DNA from 4 places in the Thalassotalea maritima genome. Region 1 is predicted to be linked to each of the others. Evidence: predicted binding sites of a transcription regulator. Region 1 holds the regulator's gene; each other region holds the start of a gene.
What was found. The regulator LexA, encoded in region 1, represses DNA repair genes until DNA is damaged. The targets are predictions, from matches to a motif close to TACTGTATNNNNATACAGTA.
Positions count from the first base shown of each region.

Region 1 (5,478 bases):
CAAAGCTGAACCAAAGGTACAAGGTACCAATGTCTTTGTGGTTGGTGGTTAGGATCCAGCGCATGATGCCCGCTGGCTTATGATCATGATGATCGTGAACATGATCTAACGTATTAGTAGCACTACTCATAATCATTCCCCCTTATTTGGCTACGTCTTTAGCTTGCACGGTATCACCGGTGTCATTTCCCCATGCATTACGCTCATAGGTAATGACTGCGGCCATTTCTTGTGGTGTTAACTGGCTGGCATAACCCATCATCGCTGTACCAGGTTTGCCATTAACAACGATATCGATATGACTGGCGATATCACCCGTGGCGATAGGGCTACCAATGAGTGATGGGAAGGTAGGTGGTAATCCTGCACCAGAGGCTTGATGGCATGCTGCACATTTCGCAAGGTATACTTGCTCACCTTTTGCCATGAGTTGCTCCATGGTTAAATCGCTCATATCAACCTGAGCTTCAGCAGCATTGTCGCTGGCATTTTCAGCCGTCACGTCGTTACTAACTGGCTCATTTTCTGTCGCTTGCTCAGCTTCTGTAACTGCCGTATTGACGCTGACAGCAGCAACCTCGACAGAGTCACTATTGCTCGATAATTGCTGAACATCTTTAGCCTGAATCGCATCGCCAGTGTTATTACCCCACGCATTACGCTCATAGGTAACGACAGCGGCAATTTCTTTAAGACTTAGTTGCTTACCAAAGGCTTGCATACCGGTACCGGCACGACCATTGACGACAACATCGATATGCTCATTTACTTTACCGCCATCGATAGATATGCCACTGCCGGCTAATGCCGGAAATGCTGGTGGTAACCCTTTACCATTAGGTTGATGACATGCGGCACAGTGTGCCATGTAGGTGCTTTCGCCTAGCTCCATCAGGTCTGCCATCGACATTTCTTGATTAACAGACGCCGCTTCTGCTTGCTTAGCTTGGGTTAGAGCGATTTTTTGTTCATTTATCCAGCGCTCGTAGTCCGCTTCTGAGCGAACATCTACAACAATTGGCATATAACCATGGTCTTTACCGCATAGCTCGGCACAGCGGCCGCGATAAATGCCGGGTTCATTGACTTTAGTCCATGCTTCGTTGATAAAACCAGGATTAGCGTCTTGTTTTACCGCAAAGGCAGGCACCCACCATGAGTGGATAACGTCATCTGAGGTAATAAGGAAACGTACTTTGCGATCGACAGGGATAACCAAAGGCTTGTCGACTTCGAGTAAGTAGTTCTCACCTTTCTCATCGCCTTCGCCTGCGCGGTTGTCGAATTGAGTTCGAGGAGTGGATAAAACACTGTAAAATTCAATGTCTTGATCAAAATACTTATAATGCCATTTCCACTGAGAACCGGTAACTTGAATGGTGATATCAGAGTTGCTGTTATCTTCCATATCAATTAGGGCAGTGGTTGCTGGCCATGCCATACCGATTAAGATCAAAACAGGAATGGCTGTCCAAAGAATTTCAACTTTGGTACTTTCGTGGAAATCGGCCGGCTTGACGCCTTTAGATTTGCGATGAAAAATCATCGACCAGAACATTGCACCAAATACAACCACACCAATTGCTGTGCAAATCCACAGCACCATCATATGGAGGTCATAAACGTTTTGGCTGACGTCTGTCACACCTTTAGTCATGTTCCATTGTGATTCAGCCCAAGCTGGACTAGCAAATATACCTGCCAATCCTAGCCAACCTAGGTTACCTCTCTTCACTCGACATCTCCTTCTGCTTAACAAGCCTAAGAAAATACAGAAAAAGGACAGGATACATCTTCACTCGATGTCGCAAATTTCCGTAAATTATTGTTTTTGTTATTAGACTAAATACTTCTGGAATTCAGTCTATTACGTACGACCAATCTACGTTTGGGTATAATTTGAATGGTGTAGATTTAGCGCGCTTTGTTGTTATTATTCAATGGCTCTATCTACGCGTTAAGCTAGACAATGAGTCATTTTTGTTTATTTCATGAACTAGGATTACTTAAAATTTGAACAAGATCTAGTGTTTTGATTGAAAAAAAGAAATATTTTCAAGGGGTAGGAGCTAGAGTAAATACTCTCAAAATGCTTGAGGCAAGCTTGATGAAAGAGTTGTAGGAATCGAGTTTGATGATAAAGCTAAGAAAAAGACCGAGTCTGTTTGCTTGTTTTTTGAACAGCGAGCTAACTAATCTAGCCCGCTAGTTGTCGATATTGATTTACATCCAATCAGCATTGCGAACAATACCAACAGCAATACCTTCAATATTAAACGGCGTTGATGCTAGATCGACAACAATCGGTTCAAAGGCTTCATTTTCAGCATGTAAGTACACAACATTACCTTCGCGTTTATAACGTTTAACGGTGACATCATCGTCGACGCGAGCAACCACAACCTGACCATTATGAATATCTTTAGTTTGATGCACAGCAAGTAAATCGCCATCCATAATACCGATATCTTTCATACTTTCGCCGTTAACACGCAATAAATAATCGGCTGCTGGATGAAATAAGCTGGCGTCTATTTTGTAATGATCTTCAACATGCTCTTGCGCCAAAATTGGCTCTCCAGCAGCGACACGACCAATTAGAGGTAGACCTTCTTCTTCAATATGCTCTTCGGCTAATTTTATACCGCGCGAGGTACCCGGCAGCATTTCAATAAAGCCTTTTTTCGCAAGTGCTTTTAAATGCTCTTCGGCTGCATTGGCAGATTTAAAACCAAAGAAATTGGCAATTTCTGCGCGGGTTGGAGGCATGCCGGTAGCGGCGATTTTTTCTTTGATAAGATCAAATATTTGTTGTTGTCTGGCTGTTAGGGCTCGCATGCGTAGTCGCCTGTCTATATGTACAGTAACTGTTAGTATATACAGCTAGCAGTAATAAGCAACCGCTAAGCGTTTGTTTTATTTAAATAGACTTCGTTGCCGCATTTCTCTTAGTAGGAAGGTATATAAGGATGACTTTGTCTTATTGTTTTTTTAGGATAAAATGCGCCAAAATATTTTATTCAGTTGGTATATTCTTGTGCAGTTTAGAAAAGATATCAATGGTCTAAGAGCCATTGCAGTAATAGCTGTTGTGTTGTTTCATTTTAATGCGAACTGGATGCCCGGAGGTTTTGCGGGAGTAGATGTATTTTTTGTTATCTCCGGTTTCCTAATGACGGGGATAATATTTAAAGGGATCGAGCAAGAAACTTTTTCGATATCGAAGTTTTACCTTGCAAGGGCTAATAGGATCATACCTGCATTAGCGGTTCTTTGTTTGGTCTTACTGGTGTTCGGCTTATTTTTCCTGACTCCGTTAGATTACAAAGCACTAGGAAAGCATGTACTCAGTAGTATGACCTTTTTATCCAATATCGTATATTGGACAGAATCTGGCTACTTTGACACAGCTTCACACGAAAAATGGCTTTTACATACTTGGTCTTTATCTGCTGAATGGCAATTTTACATACTCTACCCTCTAGCCCTTATTGCGATGAGAAAGCATATGTCATTGATGGCTATGAGAAAGGCCATCTTAGCAGGAACTGTAATCGGGTTTTTCTTATGTGTAATAGCAACCTACCACTGGGCTAATCCTTCATACTATCTATTGCATACTAGAGCGTGGGAGATGATGATTGGTGGTGTTGCATACCTCTACCCGTTAAAACTTGCAGAGAATAGAAAAAAAGCCTTTGAATGGCTTGGGTTAGTACTAATAATCTTATCTTATACATTCATATCAAAAGACAGTTTATGGCCAGGCTATTTAGCTTTAATCCCTGTTGTAGGGACGTTCTTGCTAATCCAAGCTCAAAGAAATGATAGTTTCGTCACAGGTAATATTATATTTCAGTATCTAGGTAAATGGTCTTACTCTATATACCTTTGGCATTGGCCTTTTGTTGTTGCGATATTCTACTTTTCTTTAACGGAAAATTTTATATATTTAGGCATTTTAGCATCGGTCTTCTTGGGTTTTCTCAGTCACAAATATATAGAGACGATTAAATTTAGAAATGATTTCTCGCAATTATCGCAATACTTAAAATGTAAACCTATTGGCCTTGTTTTCTCGATAGGTTTATTAGGGCTGATTGTGTTGGTGAATAATGGTTTTTTAAAGCTTGCTCCTCATCATTATCAAGAATTAATTGGTAAATCAGTTCCAAGCCCATACAGAGACACCTGCCATATCGGTTCTTATCAAGAGCCTTCAAAGTCGTGTGAGTATTTTGGTGAAAATATATCTTGGGCTATTTTGGGTGACAGCCACGCAGTAGAAATTGCTTATGCGTTAGCTGATAAATTACAGTCTGACGAGGTTGGGTTAAAGCATTTTAGCTATTCTGGGTGTATACCATCATATAAGAAATCCGCCGATTTTAGTGAATGCTCTAAATGGTATAATGACAGTATCAACTATATCATCGAAAACGATAATATAAAAAATGTGGTTTTTAATCACCGTTTTACAGCTCACCTTTTGGACGGCAACGCTGATAATTATACCGATGAGAGTGAGCCTGATATTTCTAGGGAAGCTTTATCTCTTGTTGAGCAAATAGATGAGTTAATTTCTTTATTAGCTTCTAAAAAAGATAATGTTTATATTTTCTACCCAATACCGGAGCTTCCGAAGCCAATAAACCAGCTGATAGACAATAAGCTTCATAGCGGGGAAAGTTTAGATAACATAGTTGGGACGAGCCTAAACTGGTACAAGAATAGAAACGTGCATATGATTAGGCATTTTAACAATTCAAAATACCCTGATAATGTTCATTTGATAAACCCAGAGAAAATCTTTTGCGATCAAACTGACTGTTATGCGGTGAAAGATGGGGTACCTCTTTATTTTGATGATGACCATCCGTCGATTCTTGGGGCATTTAAGTTAGTGGAAATGATTGAAATATCGAATTAAATAATCGAGGGCTATATTTAGGTATTGTATTCGTGAGGCTGTAGCTGAATATAACAAACCAGATTAATGGGATGAAGTTATAGAGAATTTGTAAGCCCGAAAGATAGATCGCTGTATCATGGTGTTAAGGGCTTACAAGATTGCTCAAATAGCGTTAAATAATTAACGCTTATTGAAAACGTTTGACTTGATTTTACGAATAGCCTTTCTAATTTTTGAAAAAAAGCTGCCTTTTTTATAGCGACCTTTGTCTTCATGACGAATAAAAAATACATTCGTTAATTCAATTGGTTCACCTTGAGGTTGATTGATTAACCATCGAAAAGCTCTGTCATCGTAGGTTTTTCTCCAGCGCTCTACAGTTGTTTGGTAGATTTTTAAATCGTCACAATAGCCACATGCTCTTGCTACATCGCCATGGGTAATTTGTATTGGCCCCGTCGCCCGACTAAAGAATAATTCTTTAAACTTACTTTTATCTATTTCTTTTATTGCTGGAGAATTGTCCGTCTGTTCGAGTAAAGAATCACTTTTAGATAGCAATTCAG
Region 1 covers NZ_CP166919.1:295,697-301,174, forward strand. The annotation lists gene ctaD (cytochrome c oxidase subunit I) at 1-130, opposite strand, end outside; gene coxB (cytochrome c oxidase subunit II) at 143-1,657, opposite strand; gene lexA (transcriptional repressor LexA) at 2,224-2,838, opposite strand; gene ACAX20_RS01295 (acyltransferase family protein) at 3,002-4,930, shown strand; gene ACAX20_RS01300 (glycosyltransferase family 2 protein) at 5,093-5,478, opposite strand, start outside.

Region 2 (5,478 bases), 1.5 Mb from region 1:
CGCTGTAATGGGCAAAGAAAGTTGCTCGCTTAATTGCTGACAATAGCGTCGATATTGCCCATCTTGTGATTGCAAATGTCGCGTAAAGCCAATCCATAATCGATCTTGATGATATTTTTTAAGCCATGGCCCCCAATGATTATCTTGCTCGTGCTGCTCAGGTAACCATAGGACTAAGCAATGCTTCACCGACATAAGGTCCCATTCAGATAACTGATACCCACCTTTTTCACTGCGGCGCCGAGCATTCGTGATAACACGGCATAGTTCAGCATAAGCTTTACGATCCGGAGCAAGCATGACAATACGTAACGTTGGCATACAAAACAAGCTACCAACGATAAGCTTAATATCAAGTTTTTGTGTTTTGATTTCACTATACGCACGAACCACACCAGCAATCGAACATTCGTCGGTTATCGCTAATGCTTGATAGCCTATTGAGCTCGCTTTAACGATCAACTCTTGGGGATGTGATGCGCCTTGCAAAAAAGAGAAATTACTTTGACAAAAAAGTTCAGCATACCCCATTAGCTAAACACTCCATGCACAAACCATTCATGCTCTGGCGTACGATATACCCACAACCACTGACCTTTGCAGGTTACAGCGACGAAATAATCCCGACACACCATATCATCATCCCACCAACCACTGACAATGCGTTCTGGGCCATGCTCAATACTGACATGCTCGTGCAGAGGTAAAGGGCTATTAAGTAACAATAAGGGGCGTAAGCTGGCATCCAATTGCGGTAATATTGTTGTCTGTGAAAGCTGAGGTTTGTTACTTTTCTTGATACCTTGCGGGACATTATGGTGAGTTAATGAGTTAGTTCGTTGCAATGGCTCACCATATTGTAATGCCTGCTCTGGACGATGATCATCGACAACGTTTATCCCGCGTACACTAGCCTGCCCAAGTTTTGCCGACAATCTAGATACCAAGTCAGCAACAGATACACTAGCGTGTTTGTGTTGAAGTAAATCCATTACTTGGTAATCATTGCCATGCACCTGTAATACTCGCACCTCAATCGCAATAATGGGCGCAGGCAAATACACGGATTGCAGTCGTAACTCACTTAAGGCTAACCATTTGTCAGCGCGATACTCCCCCTTAGCACTGTGAATATCAATACATAAAGGGGGGTGCTCAACATCGCGAAAATGTAGCATCAGTTGCAACTGATGACAGCATTGATCACGCAATGACAAAAAGCGTTGTAAAAGCCGGTAGACTTTTTCTAGCGGCTTTTGTAAACGTTGACAATTTGTTACCTCAAACCATAAATCAAGATGATGTTGAAACGTTTCATCTGGGTGATAAAACGTGACCGGATGTTGTAACTGTCCTGTCAATTGACCAATATAATTAACGAGTTCGATATCAAAGCGCTTGGCTATTTCGCTTAAAGACAGACCCAGCAGTTGAGACATATGGGAAATACCCAGCCGTTGCAAGGACTGTAATGTGGAACTCGCTAACCCAGTGAGGGTTAATGGTAGTTGTGCCAATTTTTGTTCAATGAGATGTTTATCATCACTGATTAAAGCGGCATTATGTTTCGCTAGCAAGATAGCGCTGTATACCGAATAGCCACAGGCATAGTGAAAACGAACGCTCATTGCCTCTAAATGCTCAGATATAGCTTCCCAGTAGCGTGCCAAATCATGATATAAGGTCAACATATTGGAGACTTTCAGTAAAATGCCATCAGGAGGATATACACAAATATCAGCACTCAATAAATACAGCCAACGAGCAATTCGTGTTAAACGTTGATACTCAAGATCTCGATTATAAGGGATTACTTGGAGATTTTGCGCTAAAGTAGCGGCACTGCCTAGCCCCATCCCCAGTTGAATGCCCTTCTCATGTGCCATATTATTTGCTTGTAACACATGATATTTTTTTTCATCAACAATAATAATCGGCGTTTGCTCGTTATTCGCATATAAGCTATCGAGCTGTAAACTAGGGAAATGTAAATACAACCAAAGCGTCATGACACGATTTTTTTTAGATCTGGAAAATAAACAATATTGTTTTGCTCAACCGGCTTACATAAATGTGGCCAATAATGCGCCATATTGACGATAAATGGCGCCGACGGCCAACCTCGTTTACGTTTATTAATCACTACTTGCAAACCCTGGCGATGCGCAAACAAAGACAGGCTCAAGTCAACGGGTAACGCGATATTGTCTTGCTTTGAGGTGCGCAAAATAAGTTGCCGACAACCGCCTTCTTCTGCAGCCATTTGCAAACGCTTTAACTGATGGATCTGGATAGCTTGTTCATGCCAAAGTAAAACATCAGAGCAACAGCCACTTTTTAAACATTGCTCTGCCGCCCACATAGCTTGATGGTGTTCATCAACATGAATAGACAATATACGCTCTAAATCAATACCCGCTTGCTCTAACAAACCGGCATTTAAGATGCCTGGCGAGTTTATATATACTAATAGCTGTTCATTTTGTGCTTGTTGCCATAAGGGCATCAACAAACGTAGCTCGCCAATACCTCGAGGAGATATCAGCTCAATGACACCAGATTTAACAAAGCCACCACCTAATTGCCGATCAAGCTCAACATAGCCTGTTGATTGTAAATCAGTTGCCAATAATGGTTCTTTTTTGGCTGACCAAAGTAGCTGCTTTTCTTTAAGACGTTCTATTATATTGTTCATAACCACACCAACTGTATATTTATACAGTATAGTTTTGTATGTTTATCAAATCAAGCGTCTCAAAAGAGGTTGCCGTATATCATGGGCCGTTTATGGTTTAAGTTTATCCGTCCATAATCGTAGGAGATAATAAAAAAACGCGGCCGTTTAATGCCGCGTTAGATTTTAGTGATCAAGATAAAAACATATGTTCTACATGGCGCGCAAAGCAAAGTAACGTGCTATGCCAGAATTGCTAAGCATTAAGCTTGGTTAACGCAACGCGCTAAGACGCTAATCACTGTCTTTTAACGTCAACCTTGCCGCTTCAACAACGGCAGAAATGGAACGTTTTTCCACTAACTTATGCGTTTCATGATCCGGTATTTCACCACGGTGACGATTAACAATAACGCCAGCTAAACAACCTGCCTTGAGTCCAGAGCTAGCGCACATGGTCAACAAGGTGGCGGATTCCATTTCATAGTTAAGCACCCCCATCGCTTGCCATTCTTTGGCTGAGCCGACAAAACGACTGAGCACGCGCCCCGAAAACGTATCGTAACGTTCTTGTCCTGGATAAAAGGTATCGCTTGATGCGGTAACACCAACATGCACATCGGCCTGTTGCTTTGCCGCCGTTATCATATGCTGACAAATATAAAAATCCGCAACGGCGGGAAACTCCAATGGAGCAAAGTGTTGACTGGCGCCATCGAGCCTGACGGAGCCTGTGGTGACGATAATATCTCCAACGTTAATCTCGGGCTGAATAGCCCCTGTTGTACCAATACGCAGAAATGAACGCACACCAATTTGCGCAAGTTCCTCCACGGCAATGGATGTTGATGGGCCACCGATACCTGTCGAGCAAACCACCACAGCTTTGCCATCTAAGCTACCCTTGTACAAGGTATATTCACGCTGAGCAATGATAAATTGAGGATCATCTAAATAAGAAGCGATACGTTCGACGCGATTAGGATCACCGGGAAGAATAGCGAGTGTTGCACCATCAATATCTTTTTGGCTAACACCTAAATGAAACACAGCGTCTGTCATTGTTATCTCCATTGCTAGGTATGATAACTAGAGTGTAGACGCTGTCACTGATATGATTAATTTTTACGGGCAAGTTTCGCCAATTTTTTGTTGATGGCATCGGCAAATTGCCACGGGTAAAGTAACTGTCCTGTTAAATTTTGATTAGGGAAAATAATCAAACAAAGATCATCCTCTTCCATGCCCGGTAACCAGCGTTGTTGAATTTCGTCCAATGTCAACTTAAGTGGCTGACAATGATCCCATTCATCGGTTGCCCAACCTTGTGCTGTTTCTTTTGTCGGCCAAAAAGGGACCAAGTCTTCCCCTTCTTCGGTTAACATAACAGCGCCATGCTCATCCGTTAATATCCACGCTTCACGCTCGGTCATCAATTGTTGCATGAACAACTCATAACGTTGCGTATCTGTTAAATTTAAACTGTATTTATCAATGGTAACCATAATTGCCTTACTTATTGATACGACAAGCACTTGCTTGCGCGAGTTTTTCTAATAACACTTCAGTATCTTGCCAACCAATACACGCATCAGTAATACTTTGACCGTATGTCAGCGCTTTATTATCGACCAAATCTTGGCGACCTTCCACTAAATGACTCTCGACCATCACACCAAAAATGGACTGGTTACCGTCTTTGATTTGTTGGCAAATATCATCACAAACTAACATTTGATTTTCAAACTTCTTGTTTGAATTCGCATGACTAAAATCGACCATAACCTTCTCAGAAAGCCCAGCTTTACTCAGTTGTTCAGTAATTTTATTAACATGCTCTTTGCTGTAATTAGGCTCCTTGCCACCACGCAAGATAATATGACAGTCACTATTACCTTTAGTTTCAACAATCGCTGAATGGCCAAGTTTGGTCACCGACAAGAAATGATGCGGTGCACTCGCCGCCCCAATTGCGTCGATAGCAATCTTTATCGTGCCGTCGGTACCATTTTTAAAACCAACTGGACACGACAAGCCTGATGCTAACTCGCGATGCACTTGCGATTCTGTTGTACGCGCGCCAATCGCTCCCCAGCACATTAAATCAGCCATGTACTGCGGGGTGATCATATCTAAATATTCGCCAGCAGTTGGTAAGCCCATATCATTCAAATCGAGCAGTAACTTACGGCCTTTGCGCAGACCTTCGTTTATTTTAAAACTACCGTCTAAATTTGGATCATTAATCAGCCCTTTCCAGCCGACCGTAGTACGTGGTTTTTCAAAGTACACTCGCATAACGATTTCTAAACTATCTTTGTACTTATTGCGCAATTTATTTAAGCGCGAGCCATATTCCAACGCAGCAATCGGATCGTGAATCGAACAAGGACCGATAACAACCAATAGGCGGTCGTCTTTGTTATTCAAAATGTCGCTAATCGCTTGGCGTGCCTGAAACACACTTTCAGAAATTTTTTCGTTATTACGATAACGTTCAAGTAATGCAACGGGTGGGAGAAGTTCTTTAAGACGTGAAATTCTAACGTCATCGGTTTGGTGTAGCATAATTATTATTATTGAAGTAAAGAATATTCCTAATCTAACAAGCTTTGTAATAAATGCAACGCAATTTTTCAGTAAATACTCTAATTGCATTACCTGTAATCAATGATATCCGCATACTATCTCGCAACAGAATCATTTAGCCCATAAAAAGACTTTTAGAAAATGAACATTCTCGTCATAAAACTACTGTAAACGAGCAAATCTGACCTATAGTTAAAACACAAAATCCATTAACA
Region 2 covers NZ_CP166919.1:1,775,052-1,780,529, forward strand. The annotation lists gene ACAX20_RS07970 (error-prone DNA polymerase) at 1-531, opposite strand, end outside; gene ACAX20_RS07975 (DNA polymerase Y family protein) at 531-2,009, opposite strand; gene imuA (translesion DNA synthesis-associated protein ImuA) at 2,006-2,695, opposite strand; gene udp (uridine phosphorylase) at 2,969-3,736, opposite strand; gene ACAX20_RS07990 (DUF2750 domain-containing protein) at 3,793-4,179, opposite strand; gene aroG (3-deoxy-7-phosphoheptulonate synthase AroG) at 4,187-5,242, opposite strand.
Region 2: the regulator LexA is predicted to act here: its motif matches at 2,705-2,724, upstream of imuA (translesion DNA synthesis-associated protein ImuA).

Region 3 (5,478 bases), 890 kb from region 1:
ACCTGCGAGAAAAATACAAAAATGACCTCAGGATCGCTTAAACTCACGCCAAATTTATTGACGTAGGCCCCCCCCGTTAAACCAGTTGCTAAGGCACCAATAATCGTTACCGTCATCCAACTCATACCAATGTGGCGAGCCGTTGAAATGTCAGCGACAGATTTAATCGCCATAAAGCGTACAACGATGTGAGGTTGACCAAAGTAGCCTAGCCCCCATGCCATACTTGATACTAGGGTCAAAAACGTTAATGACTCCAGACTTTGAGTGAAGGTTGGGATAACAGCATCGGAGTAATTCATCATTGTGCTTGCGCTATCAAAATAGGTAAACGCGACATAGGGAACCATGACTAAAGCGATGAACATGATGGAGCCTTGGACAAAGTCGGTTAAGCTCACCGCAAGGAATCCACCCAATAACGTGTAGGCAACAACAACAAGCGCTGTAACCGCAATACCAAGCTCGTAAGGTAATGCAAATGCTGAGACAAATAACTTGCCACCAGCAACTAGCCCTGCGGATGTGTACAAGGTAAAAAACACCACAATAACCAACGCAGAGACGAGTTTTATCGACCCGTTTGGTTTATCAAAACGTTTACTGAAAAAGTCAGGTAACGTGAGCGCATCGCTAGCTTTTTCAGTATAAATTCTGAGTTTTGGGGCGACTAATTTATAGTTTGCCCATGCCCCAAACAGCAACCCAAGAGCAATCCATACAGTGTTAAAGCCTGAGACAAACATCGCGCCAGGTAGCCCCATGAGCATCCAGCCGCTCATATCTGATGCGCCTGCTGATAAAGCGGTTACCTGCGGGCTTACTTGCCTGCCGCCTAACATGTACCCTGATAAGTTACTCGTTGACTTACGTGCCGCGTACACACCAATAGCCAACATTAATACAAAATAGATTAATAGTGCTAAATACGTGTAGCTCATTACTTCCCTGCTCTTTTCTTTGTACTCAACTTATAAGCTTTATACAGTGGATAAAACACATAAGTACTAAGAATTAAGCTAAAACATAGAAAACCCGTAAAATTTTTAGCCATTCGATTCAAACGCCTCGTACTAGCGTGAGATTTCAATAACTTTGAAAGCATCACTTTAATTCCTCCTCAAATAATTAGTACACTAATCATTATGCGGATTGATAGATTAAAGATCAACCGTGAAATAAAAATTTATATCAATTAGCTTGTTACTAAGATGTTGCTGTGTCGGTATTTGGCGGTTATTTTTGGTTTTTTGTTGATAGCTTTGTTAGTATTGTAACGATTAGTATTAAATTAATAGTGATGAATAAAAAGTTGCCGAAATGGAAAAATACGAAGAGCTCCTAATATCGTTACGACAAGTGATTCGTGCGATTGACTTATACTCAAAGAAGTTAAGCAAAGAAACCGGACTAACGAGTCCACAACTGTTGGTGTTACAATCAATTGCAGCCAATAATCACAGTACTGTAAAACACATTGCCGAAAGTATTAATTTAAGCTCCGCAACGATTACCAGTATTTTAGACAGATTAGAAAAGCGTGAATTAGTAAGCCGTGTGCGCTCAGTTACCGATAAGCGTAAAGTTGATATCACGCTAACGGAACAAGGCAGAGACATCATTAAAGACGCGCCAAAACCTTTACAAGAACACTTCATTAGTCGCTTTGAAGCGATGCAAGAGTGGGAGCAGTCGCAAATGTTAGCCACGATGCAACGGATTGTCAGCATGATGGACGCTGAAAATGTTGACGCATCTCCAGTATTACAGGTTGGTCATATTAGTGACACCCCACAATAGTAACAATCCCACTTAAAAACCGAGTGCCATTAATAAACTTGTTAAGGCACTCGCTTTCCATGTGAACTCCCCTTGTCACTACGTAATATCGAAAGCCTACTACCAACATAACAAGATATATTACCATCACCTAGCGCCATTCATTTCCCTGAACTTAACGCGACTATCCGCACCACGATTGTGCATTTATTGTTGAGATATACATAGTCTTCTTTATGCGCTATTACAACTGGTGAAAAACTAATTCTCTGTTAAATTTAAATAGTTAGCGATCAAACACTAGAATACGTGTTGCCATAAAATAGGAGAAATATAATGGCTTTTGAAGTGACATTTGAATTAACGGAATCTGATCTTGAACACTTTCGTGAGGTGATGACTACAGCACAAAGTAAAGCCATGCTTTTACCTGAGCACATCATAATTGAAAATGCTAAAAACCTAATTCAAGACGTTAGTGATAGCGTGCCTGAATTTGTTAAACAACGCATTGATAAACTGCAAACATTAATCGCTATGATTGAAGACAGCGAATGGAAAATTCCAGAAGAAGAGCGTAAGGACGTTATTAGCGCTTTGTCTTACTTTAGTGAACCTGAAGATATGGTGCCCGATGATATTCCAGCGTTAGGCTTTCTCGATGATGCTATTATGATTGAACTGGTTGCAGAAGATCTTAAAGACGATATTGAAGCATTCGATGAGTTTTGTGCCTATCGTCAACGCGAGCAAGAACGTGCGGGTGACGATGTTATTACCAAAGAAGACTGGCTCGATGCGAAACGCAGGGAGCTACATTCACGCATGCGAAATCGACGATCATCCCGTCGTAGCGGTCGCTCTTCGTTTCGTATTTTCTAATGACTTACATGCGATACTGATGGGCACTTATGGTAGCCAGTTTAAACAAATCCCACAGAACTAGGACGATATAACCTATATCGTCCTAGTTTTCATTCACTAAAGTGACACGCTAGCAACAGCATATCTGCAGGGCAATAACGACTAACGGCTTAGCATCTGTTGTCTACAACCATATAACTTTCAATTATTTGCACCTTGCAGCCCAACCCTAACAACTGTATATTTAGACAGTTACCCATCAATTTGTCTGTTTATGAAATTATATATCGCCGAGAAACCAAGTTTGGCGCGTGCCATTGTAGCCGCGCTACCTAAGCCGCACAAAAAAGCCGATGGCTATATTGAAGTGGGAAATGGTGATGTGGTCAGTTGGTGTATTGGTCATATCCTCGAGCAAGCAGAGCCTGAAAAATACGATGAAAAATACAAAAAGTGGCAACAAGATCACTTACCAATAATACCTCAACAATGGGCATTACAACCTAAATATAAAACCCGTAGCCAATTGTCGGTGCTGCGCAAGCTTGTTACGCAATGTTCACAACTAGTACATGCCGGCGATCCTGATCGCGAAGGACAATTATTAGTTGATGAGGTACTCGATTACTTAAAGGTGGGTCAACAAAAGAAACAACAATGCCAACGCTTGTTGGTCAGTGACTTAAATACTCCAGCAGTAAAAAGAAGTTTAGCCAACCTCGCTAGCAATACTGATTTTATCAGCTTATCGGTGTCTGCATTAGCACGTTCCCGTGCCGATTGGTTGTATGGCATTAACTTAACACGGGCATATACCTTAGCAGGGCAAAAATCAGGCTATAACAGTGTGCTTTCTGTGGGCAGAGTACAGACACCTATTCTCGGTTTGGTGGTTGAACGCGACAACAACATTGATAACTTTGTAGCAAAAGATCACTACCAAGTCCTAGCTCATGTTATCGATAAAGGTAATCAAACCATCAAAGCGAAATGGCAACCTAGCGAAGCGTGCAGCCCATACATGGATGATGAAGGGCGAGTGCTTCACAAAGCCTTAGCTGACAATGTGGTTCGCCGTATAGGCGACCAGCCAGCTAAAGTGATGGCTAATAAGCAGCAACAAAAGAAACAATTCGCTCCACTACCATACAATCTATCAGCGTTACAAATTGATGCCGCAAAAGCATTTAATATGAATGCGAAACAAGTACTGGATACATGCCAAAGCCTTTACGAAAAGCACAAACTTATTACCTATCCTCGTTCAGATTGCCGTTACTTGCCTAGCGAACATTTTCAGCAAGCGACAAGCATTATCTCAGCCATTTCAGCAAGCGAGAACAAATATCAACAAGCGTGCAAAGGCGCTGACAGAAAACGCAAAAGTAAAGCATTCAACGATGTTAATGTTGGTGCTCACCATGCTATCGTCCCAACCGAGAAAGTCGCTAAGTTAACTGCTCTGTCAAAATGGGAATTACAAATATACGAACAAATATGTGGTAATTACCTAAGTCAATTTTATCCACCGTATGTATATCAACAGGGCAAGCTGGAGTTAACCATTGCCGGAGGGATGTTTGTCGCCACCAGTAAAATAACCATAGATTTGGGCTATAAAGCGTTATTTGCAAATCAGCAAACTCAAGCGAAACAAGAAGAGCGAGATGATAATGAAGCAAGCAACGCAAGTGATTTTAGCCACTTAAGTGTTGGTGATGAGTTATGGTGTAAGCACGGCGAACTACTCGCCAAACAAACGCAACCGCCAGCAGCTTTCACCGATGCTACATTATTGCAGGCGATGACCGGTATTGCCCGCTTTGTCAACGATCCCAGCATCAAAGCGATTTTAAAAGAAACGGATGGTTTAGGCACCGAAGCAACGCGTGCAGGGATAATGGAGTTATTGTTTAAGCGAGGTTATTTACAACGTCAAGGTAAGGCCATCAAAGCGACCGATGTCGGCAAAGCGCTGATCAACGCATTACCCGCCATGGCCACAAAGCCAGATTTGACCGCCAAGTGGGAAGCGGATCTAACAGCCATCGTCGACAAAAAAATGAGCTACCAGCAATTCATGCAACCACTAACAGAACAAATACGCCAGTTTATTGAGCTTAGTCATCAACAAGACTTTTCGGGTTTACCGAACAAGCCATTTAAAGCAAATAAACGTCGTCGTTCTCAAGCGTCACCAAGCAAAAAGTCCCGCTCGACCACGAACAGAAAAAAGTCAGCAAAAATGAGCTAGGGTCTGTTGATTTAGTTACTAAAAAAACGCTCCACAATCCAGATATAGCCGAGTCCACCTAAGTAAACACCAACGATACCCATCACCCCCGATAGTACGGGCGGCGCAGGAATGGGTAATTTTAGAAAGGAAAATAACACCCCAACAATAAAACCAGCGAGTAACGCCAATAACACTTCTTGAACCATGCTGCTCTCCAATTATGCCTGAATCAGCATTAAGTTTAGACGCTATCAGAAAATTCGGTGGCTAGATTGCTGGTAAAAGCCTGCGGATACTTTTATTTTTAGGTGATTTGCCGTAACCTCACAAAAAACACAATAATATTGACGCAGATGAGCCTCGATAAAGCCCCTAAACACATTCAATTAGCCGTTGATTTAATTCAAATACTCGAAGACAATCAAGTAAACGAGCAAGTCGTTTTAGATGCATTACAGATTGTCATCAACGACTATCAACATAAGTTAACCATCAAGCAAAGCAAACACGAAGTAACAACTAACAATGACAATGACAATAAATAGTTGAGGCTCATATCAAAAACCTAACCAAATCATTACTAACGCTTTGGCTAACCG
Region 3 covers NZ_CP166919.1:2,716,479-2,721,956, forward strand. The annotation lists gene putP (sodium/proline symporter PutP) at 1-941, opposite strand, end outside; gene ACAX20_RS12105 (MarR family winged helix-turn-helix transcriptional regulator) at 1,321-1,800, shown strand; gene ACAX20_RS12110 (YkvA family protein) at 2,116-2,661, shown strand; gene ACAX20_RS12115 (DNA topoisomerase III) at 2,918-4,897, shown strand; gene ACAX20_RS12120 (XapX domain-containing protein) at 4,909-5,085, opposite strand; gene ACAX20_RS12125 (DUF2496 domain-containing protein) at 5,233-5,424, shown strand.
Region 3: the regulator LexA is predicted to act here: its motif matches at 2,878-2,897, upstream of ACAX20_RS12115 (DNA topoisomerase III).

Region 4 (4,710 bases), 1.6 Mb from region 1:
GAGAGATATTTATGAGCGAATCCTTTACAGCATGACTTAAATTAGCTTATGAAACTTCAGTCAGTAAAACTTTGACATACCGGATGCTTTTTGTGAAATACCACTCGCTTCAGCTTCTTTCTCACCGTACCTAATAATGTCTTCTAGAAGTTGACTAAATTGCTGAGGTGAGCGTTGCAATTGCATGCCAAAATAAGTTCCGTTAAAGTTAAGGCTTTCTTGAATAATTTGCTTCGTGTGCCCAACGATTCTAGCTGTACTACTACCTAAAACAAACCACCCAAAACTAGATGCTAATTGACTTAATATATATAAACCAAATCCAGAATTATCATAAACATTGTTAGCTTGATTAATATTCGTAGTACTTGATATTCCTGGCTTGATTGCCATGAAAAGAGCTTCCATATCATTAGCAACTATGTGTGACCTCCTCAAGGAGTTTGCAATTCCAATCCCTTCATCAATAACAGCAATTTCGACTTTACCATTTCGCCAACGTTGGCCACACACATAACACTCTGTTGCATTTGAATGTTCGAATACGTTTCGAATGATCTCACGAAGAGCATAATTATAAAGTCGGTTTTCTTCGGTATCTTCTACTGTGCCAGAAACAACTCTCGCAAGACCTCTTACACTTGACATGATATTGTCATACCAAATTTGAAGTTCTTGAGTGTTTGCATCATATGCGGGCTTTTCTATTTTAGTGATCGGCAAATAAGCTGATGAACCAGGTGCTTGGCCAACTTGGTTACCCCCTCCCATCAAGATAAAGTTAAAAAAACCTAGATGCATTAAATAAGAATGAACATTAGTTGAACGATCATGCCCTGATTTTGTCGTTCTAATATTGTTCTGTCGCCGAATTCTGACCCAACTTCTTAGCTTAGAACCTGCGACTAGCATCGCTGTTGGGTAAGAATACCTTAGTGTAGAACAGTCAATACAAACATCCGGCGTGTTTTGATGATAATCCAATTCATCGAAGAAAGGTGCAAGAGTATCTCTATCAAATCGTTCAGGAAAGTATATTTTGGTCATTACTGCTCCTTGTTGAAGACTAAATATGCATTAAGTAGACTGTTCAGTAATTCTCTCTTGGGGAGTACTGATTGACTGTTTAGCGGCCATCCTTCCACTTTCCTTCATTAATTTACGGGACAATAAGAAAAAGTCAAAGTAAATACAGAAAATCATATATTTACCTGAAAAAGGGTTCTTTAAAGTCTAGCATTTTATCCTCGGTACATCATGCCAACGTGTTGTGTAATGTGGTGATAAATACTCTCGCCGCATGTGCCACTTGCTCTGTTTAGTTGATGCAGTATGCAACGCGCCGGCGCCATAACGGTTGTTAATCGCGTCTAGGCAACTCATTAATGCAGGGCTATCTTTGCTCGGGCTTAACAGATCTGTTTGAACAAAACCGGTTTGCAACTCCACCGCGCCAACGCCGCAGCGAATAAAATCAACGCCTTCCATAAAAACGCTAGTGAGACCACGGCGAATAGCGTTATTAATCACAAGCGTATCGTTTGAAGGACTCACTAAGTCAATAGATAATGTTTTCGCATAACGCTTTTCCTTAAACGGGGACGATGCAGCAAAGATTATCAAGCGCTTAATATACGAGTCTTGCTGTCTCGCTTTATAGGCGACAGTGGCACCATGTGTTGCAAAGGCGCTCGCTAATTGATCTATATCTCGAATAGGCTCACCAAACGAACGGGTACTAAATATTTGTTGTTTTGGTGCCTTAACGTCGTCCCAGTCTAGCGCCTTTATACCGTTTAATTCATTTACGGTACGTTCGAGTACAACAGAGAATTGTTTACGGATATCTTTTGGTGGCTGCCTTGATAAATCCAATGCACTTGTCAAATCTAACAGCTTTAATTTCTTCGCTAACCTGCGACCAACACCCCACACGTCAGCGACGCCCATTTTTGATAAAACTTGAATACGGTGTTGCTCATCATCAATAACGCAAATACCTCGGTAACCATCAATTCGCTTAGCCGCATGATTCGCCGCTTTAGCAAGCGTTGCAGTATTGGCAATACCTACGCCAACAGGTAACTTCACTTCACGCCAAACCGCCTTGCGGATCTCTAACGCAACTTGTTGATAATCAGCATCGTCAGGCAAGGTGATAAAGCTTTCATCAATACTGTATATGTGTTGTCGCTGCGCGAAGCGGCCGATCACTGTCATCATGCGTTCAGATAAATCGGCATATAACTCATAATTACTCGATCGAATGACAACGCCTGCTTGATCTAAAAACTTGCGAACTTTAAATAAAGGTTCAAATTTAGGGACACCTAACGCTCGTGCTATCGGACACATCGCCACGATACAGCCGTCATTGTTGCTCACACAAACCACCGGCTTGTTGCGTATCTGAGGGTCATAGACCTTTTCACAAGCACTATAAAAGCCAGTTGCATCGATAAGACCAATCACGCCTTTAGCTCCCTTGGTTGACGGTGCAGGCGTATCGATGAAACCACGACACCTTCAATTGAAAAGCTATCATCAGAGGTGACGGTTACCGGCGCATATTCAGCTGACGCCGACAATAACTGAGCTTTTTGCTTATGAATAATTTTGCATACGAACTCACCGTTAAGAGCAGCAACAATCACATCGCCCGTATTAACATCAACAGAGCGATCAACGATGAGTAAATCACCATCAAAAATCCCAACCTGCTCCATAGAACGACCTTGCGCTATACCAATAAATGTGGCGTTGGGATGCATGATAAGCAAACTATCTAACGATAACCCTATCTCTTTATACTCAGTCGCAGGACTTTCAAAGCCACTGATCCCAGCTTGAATATAATAAGGACAAACTTTCATTCACTTTACCACTGTACATTTGTACAGTTATAATATATCAACTACCCTATAACTCACAAGCTCAAAATAATTGCCGTTAATACAAGCAATGCTTGGTTACGTCATTTAGGCCAAACGTCTCCATTAATATTTAAACCTCATGTGCCGTGCCATTATCTTGTATAAGATCCAGCGACGCTTTAATTTCTCCATGCAGTCCACTCGTTGCTCTGATACTAACCGCAACGCTAACAGATACACTACAGGTTGCAGATGTTAATTCCCGGTCAGAATCTTCAACCCTTTTTCCAGCAGACAATGGGGGTGGCGTAATCATTTCCTCGGACTGAGATGACTCGTCAACTTTTGTTTCGTCTGCTACAGGCTGCGCGTCAACTTGGTCTTTAGACTCACTTAGACATACCCGCTCCCCTTCTTCACTTTCATGGGCAGAAATAATATTTTCTCCAGGGCCATCTGCACTCACAGATTGTTTAGAAACTTTGGATGCCGCATTGAGTAACTGGTTATCATCTGGCATTGATTTTAGCCAAGATCTAGCTCTTCCTTTAGAAATGCCAAAGCTCTCAAGTTCCTCTATTGATATCGCTCCTGTAGCTAATAAAAGTGTCCATGCCGCTCGTTGTAAATAATCGCATTTCATTGTATTTGTCTCTAATTAAACTCTTTTGAGCAACGTAACGCTCAAAACAATGGCGAAGTAATAGAAACACGCGATATTTTGAATAAGTTTCCCCATAGTCTGCAGATTTCTGCATAAACAAAGATTGATTAAATTTATTTGACTGAAAATATCTTTTGTAGATATCTCACCACGACAAATCCACCCGGGATAATAAACCGAGTGTAATTGGGTAAAATGGCTCTGTTATTTAAGCCTTTGAGAGTGTTGCCCCACCTGAATGCGGCGGAGCAACAACTTCAAAACAAACCTCCTATTATCAAATTAAAATCATGAAGAATTGGGTCGACCCAATGGTGGTACATTGATTAAACAAACACTTAAACCTTCCTCGTGATGACACCGCGGTTATCCTTATATAATCATCAGCTGTTTAAGTTTTGTGTTAATCCTTGTCCCCTCCTCCATTGAGCTTTTTGTATGCTTCCAAAATAGAAAACTCAAATAGTTTCTTTTTGCACAAAATTATTTGCGTTACGAAAGTAAATTCACACCAGCGTATTATTCCTCGCAGGAACCGCTACTTCCTGCGGTATAAAAAGATTTTACATTGGTTGCATTGCCTGCGATATATCGCAGAAAAATCAAATAGCTAAAAAATTTTAAAGTGGGAATGCCTGCGAGTTCTCGCAGAAAGTGATGCATGTTCAAAAGTTGCCTGAACGGCACAACGATAAAGCTCTGCGATAACCTCGCAGGAAAACACTTCAGCTACGTTCACAAACTAAGAATGTCAACAGTGTTTCTGTTTTGTCCGACATTAATTTTTCGAAATTTTTTCGACCTTATTTTGCCCTGTTGAATCCTTAGATTTGACTGTTCTTAACAGATATTTAATTGAGGGAAAAAGTAAAAGCTCTTTTAATTGGCGAAAGAGTTTTTGCAATAGCTGACGAGGCTATAGCGGTTAGCTTTGTAAAACTCTGGACGAATCTGCTTTATGAGGCAGGATAATAATTAAAGATCTTAATTGTGGAGATACAATCAATGCAGTTATTTACCACTGATGTAAACGAGAATTACATCACCTTAGTTGAGACCATTAATGGGCTTATCGAGCGCGTAACCTCGTTAGAGGCTCAGCTTAATAACGCTGTCCACGACCATTGGATGGTGATAGATGATGCTGCCAAGTTACTTGGTCAATCGGTGTCA
Region 4 covers NZ_CP166919.1:2,043,137-2,047,846, forward strand. The annotation lists gene ACAX20_RS09205 (ATP-binding protein) at 61-1,047, opposite strand; gene ACAX20_RS09210 (Y-family DNA polymerase) at 1,234-2,472, opposite strand; gene ACAX20_RS09215 (LexA family protein) at 2,469-2,873, opposite strand; gene ACAX20_RS09220 (hypothetical protein) at 3,004-3,516, opposite strand; gene ACAX20_RS09225 (hypothetical protein) at 4,543-4,710, shown strand, end outside.
Region 4: the regulator LexA is predicted to act here: its motif matches at 2,883-2,902, upstream of ACAX20_RS09215 (LexA family protein).